DNA from 2 places in the Pseudomaricurvus sp. ABR4_320 genome. Region 1 is predicted to be linked to the other one. Evidence: predicted binding sites of a transcription regulator. Region 1 holds the regulator's gene; the other holds the start of a gene.
The links. Region 1 encodes FNR, which switches genes on or off when oxygen is low (the NO sensors DNR and NnrR bind a similar motif). Its sites were predicted from a motif close to TTGATNNNNATCAA; they were not measured.
Positions count from the first base shown of each region.

Region 2: a site for FNR is predicted at 747-760, ahead of ACXAFR_RS02325 (NifB/NifX family molybdenum-iron cluster-binding protein). Genes of this name have one in related genera too.

Region 1 is NZ_JBSWVF010000004.1:139,870-142,074, reverse strand. Features, by position in the region: gene ACXAFR_RS09675 (hypothetical protein) at 1-730, shown strand, start outside; gene fnr (fumarate/nitrate reduction transcriptional regulator Fnr) at 767-1,537, shown strand; gene ACXAFR_RS09665 (OmpW/AlkL family protein) at 1,639-2,205, opposite strand, start outside.
Region 2 is NZ_JBSWVF010000001.1:537,587-539,791, forward strand. Features, by position in the region: gene ACXAFR_RS02320 (nucleotidyltransferase family protein) at 45-659, shown strand; gene ACXAFR_RS02325 (NifB/NifX family molybdenum-iron cluster-binding protein) at 823-1,215, shown strand; gene ACXAFR_RS02330 (hypothetical protein) at 1,296-1,751, shown strand; gene ACXAFR_RS02335 (hypothetical protein) at 1,741-1,929, opposite strand; gene ureG (urease accessory protein UreG) at 1,954-2,205, opposite strand, start outside.

The DNA.
Region 1 (2,205 bases):
CAGCAACAAACTCATCGATCGCAGTTTGGCTATGATTGCGGATTTTCGTTTTGACAGCTGGTCCCTACTCTCCTGGCAGCCATCGCCAGATATCCATAGACTTTTACCGAAACTAGAGGACTCTCGTGCGGGACTACCAACAGCGATCCATTGGCGTTGTTTGCCACATACAAACGCCGGCCGCGAACTCTTTGACACATTGTTAAAGCTTGCAGAAGACTACCAATATCTGTTGTTGGGCAACGATTGGCTAGTAAAATCGAAAAGCCGAACCGCCAACGCCTTTCACGAAAAAACGATACAGATGACACCGTTTGGCTACAACGGTTTGGGCGTTAACAGCATTCTGGCGTTTGGCCCGGGCGCCGAGAGTTTTGGACTGCATAACACGTGGCGCAACGCTTCGGTCTTTGCCAATTATCGCGACAGTGAGATTCCCAACCAGCCTTACACACGCCCCTCCCACACCCAACAATTGGCGATGGCGCGTGAATTAATGTGTTTTCATAAACTGGAGATTCCCCCTTATGGCACGGCTTTGGCAAAGTTACTAACCGCATGGCAATCTCAGACTTTGGTCGATAACACGCCGCTCTACAGCGAGCACGACAATCAGATTAAGCTTACGCAACAAGGCATTTTTTTATTGAGTGACCTGCTAAAGCCCATCTTATACCCCCAAACAGGGGACATTTTCTCTTTACCCGCTGTAGCCGGTATAGCAGAATAGTAATTGTCTTTAGCCTTTTTATTTGAAATCGATGGTATGACCTCCCGTATTGCGAGTGACTCTTCAGCCAATGGTGTCGGCAGCCGGTGCCATCACAATCCAACTGTATCCTGTGGTGACTGTCGCCTGAACGCGATTTGCCTCCCCATCAGTCTCCATGTTGACGATATCGATCGACTCGATCAGATCATTCAGCGTGGACGTCCTCTGCAGAAAGGAGAGCATTTGTATCGAGCCAACCAGCCATTTCAATCCGTCTACGCAGTGAGATCCGGAACCATCAAAACGGTCAGCGTCACTAACGATGGCCAAGAGCAGGTAACGGGGTTTTTTCTGCCTGGTGAAGTGGTGGGCATGGATGGTATCGCTACCAATCGCTACTCCAATTCTGCGGTCGCCTTAGAAACCTCGGCGATTTGCGAAATCCCCTTTTCTCGCCTGGAAGATTTGAGTCTGCAGCTACCCAACTTGCAGCGACATTTTTTTCAGCTCATGAGTAAGGAAATCAAATCTGACCAGCAGTTGATTACGCTACTGAGTAAGAACAGCGCAGAAGAGCGGGTAGCGTCATTATTGTTGAGTATTTCGACACGCAACCACAACCGACATTTATCAGCAACGTCGTTTCGACTGCCAATGTCTCGTGCGGATATTGGAAATTATCTGGGCTTAACAATAGAAACTGTCAGCCGCGTATTTAGCCGTTTTCAGAAAAATGGCATTTTAAGTGTCGACAAAAAGGAAATCGGTATCACAGACATGGCGGCCTTAAAACAAATCGCCAATGTCGAAGATCCCTGCACTTAGCGTCTTTTTATTATCTTATCATCGGCATTAAGTGGTCACGCTATTACGGATCACCTAATGCCTTACAGAGAGCCTGCCACGAGCAGGCTAACTGATTTCTCTTAGAACTTGTAGCCGACGGACAATGTGTAGACAAATGGATCTACATCAACGTCGGCCTTTATTTTACTACCGCCATCAAAAGAGATTTCGGCCTCAGTGCTGATATCAATCCAGCGTACTGACGCATTAACCAACCACTTTTCATCCAGCAGCCAATCAACCCCGGCCTGCAGAGCAATACCAAACGAGTCTTCCAACTCGATATCACCGCCCGTTAAACCTAAGCCGGCCAAAGCTCCTGCAGCGCTGTTATCCAAATTTTCTTCATAAATAAAGGTATAGTTCAAACCGACGCCAACGTAGGGTTGAAAACCACCCATATCATTTAGGTGGTACACCGCGCTTACCGTCGGTGGCAAATGGGTAAAATCTGCAATGTCACCAACGCCGGCCAACCCACCATTAAGAACGGCAGTGTGCTTAAACGGTGTTGCAGCCAGCACTTCTACGCCAAGATTGGGTGTCAGGAAGTATTCCAATGTCAGCCCCAGTTGGGTATCGCTGTCCAAACCAATCGTTGTTGGTGCCCCTCCTATAGTCACTGTTGTACCATCAAGCGCAATATT
Region 2 (2,205 bases), on a different contig from region 1:
TCATACGAAATCAGCCTCCTACCCTAGCGCTCAAGCAGTGAAAAATGACCCCGATGACAGACTCTTCAATCAACCCACATACCTCCAGTGGACCCTCAATCGCTATCGTCATTCTCGCCGCTGGTTCCGCCAGCCGCTTCGGCTCTCCCAAGCAGCTTGCCAGTCTCGAAGGCTCAACACTTCTGGAGCGTTCGGTAGCACTCTGCCATAAACTGTCCTTTCCCCTCTACGTGATTCTCGGGGCACATTCGGAACAGATTCTAAAGACGGCCAACCTTAGCCAAGCTTCTGTGATGATAAATTCAGATTGGCAGGAGGGTATCGCCAGCTCCATTCGCGTCGCAGTCGAACACATAGGCAAGCAACACAGTGCATTGTTGTTTCTTGCCGCTGATCAAGTCGCGGTATCCACTGCCGAACTGACATCACTCATTTCACTCTGGGCGCAAGCACCGGATACCATCGCGGCAGCCCATTATTTAAACAATCCGGGAATTCCCGCCATTTTTCCGAAGGCGTACTTTTCAGAATTACGTCAACTCACCGGTGATCGCGGCGCCAAAGCCCTGTTACAACAATATCCAGTTCGAACCTTGCCGCTGCCCAGTGCCGCCATTGATATAGATACGATCGAAGATCTACAGGCATTTGACGACTGAATACGTGGCTCTATCTGCCAACGAGAAACCCGCTCGCAATGTTATTTGACGATTGAACCGCCAATAACCTCATATAATTTAAGGTTATTGAGTTGCATCAATATCTCATTCCTGAAATTTCTGAATACTCTCAGCCTTTCACCGACGTTTTGTGAGCGCGCCCATGCCAACCCAACTGATTGCCGTTGCGATGCTGCCGGATGGCACCCTCGCCCCCCACGCCGGAAGAGCTGAAATCTGGCAAGTCTATACCGTAGAAAACCCGCTTGAACCACAACTGGAATGGACTCTCAACCTCGACTCTGGCGGCACCTTGCATGAGTGGCATGTGCGTGACGATGGTCATCGTCACCCGCTCCACGGTTGCGATATCGCTATTGCTCAATCGGCGGGAGACGGCGTTGTTCGACGGCTCGCCGAACGTGGTACCCTTCTAGTAACGACCACAGAAAAATTCCCCTTAAGAGCAATATCTACATACCTGGACGGCCGTCTGGCACCAGGGCTTCCTCACGAAGAGCAACCCTGCTTACATCCTGACACAAAGGTTGGCTAACGGGTGCAGAAGGTTGGCACCTTGCGAACCCGATAAAGATCCTGCAGTCTAAGCCTCGAGAAAATTCGGAGCTTAACACCATGCCCACCCCTATCACTGCCCGACACGGACCTCGCCTCGGGTCATTGACCGCACTCATCATCGGCCTTTTGATGGGGCTTTCTGTCCACTCAGCGAATGCTGCTAACCAGAACTATTTACCTGAAGAGCGTATTGCCACCTTCTTCGACATGCTCAAGAACAATGAGATCGAAGACGCCTTTCAACAGCTGCTGGCAGGGTCCTATATCGAAAAACGCAAAGGCGAAGGTGTCGCTCGTTTAAGTGATAGTGTTGCCCGCCAGTTTCCTGGCTATGGGCGCATTCTTGGCTATGAGAAAGCAGAAGAGGAAGACATTTCGTCAACCACCAAACGCCTGATCTACCAATTAAACATGGAACATTTTCCTCTGGTATGGGAGTTTTATTTCTATAAACCCAAAGACCAGTGGTTTTTGATTAATGTCTCTTACTCAGATCAATTTGTTATCGAGTAGACTGGCGAGCCGACTTCGCTTTACGTCGCATCAACCAGTAGCCGCCCGCGGCTACAGCCAATGCACCAGCCAACCACAGTAGATGCTCGGCATCATGAGTCAGCGGCGTACCATGGCCTGGGTGCGCTACAACTTGAGCTGAGAGTAAAGTTGCCACAAGGGGGACGATCAGTTTCATGTTAATTCCTCAATTTATAGCGCGTTAAACAACCGCTTTGGCTGGCGGCAATATTTTTGCGTCCAGCATTCCTTCGGTCACAATAAATTCAATAATTTGATCAACACCCTGACCCTGTTTCAAATTGGTAAAAACAAACGGCTTATCACCGCGCATTTTACGGGCATCCTGATCCATAACATCAAGCGAAGCACCAACGTGGGGTGCAAGGTCTGTTTTATTGATGATCAGCAAATCAGAACGGGTTATGCCTGGCCCACCTTTCCGTGGAATTTT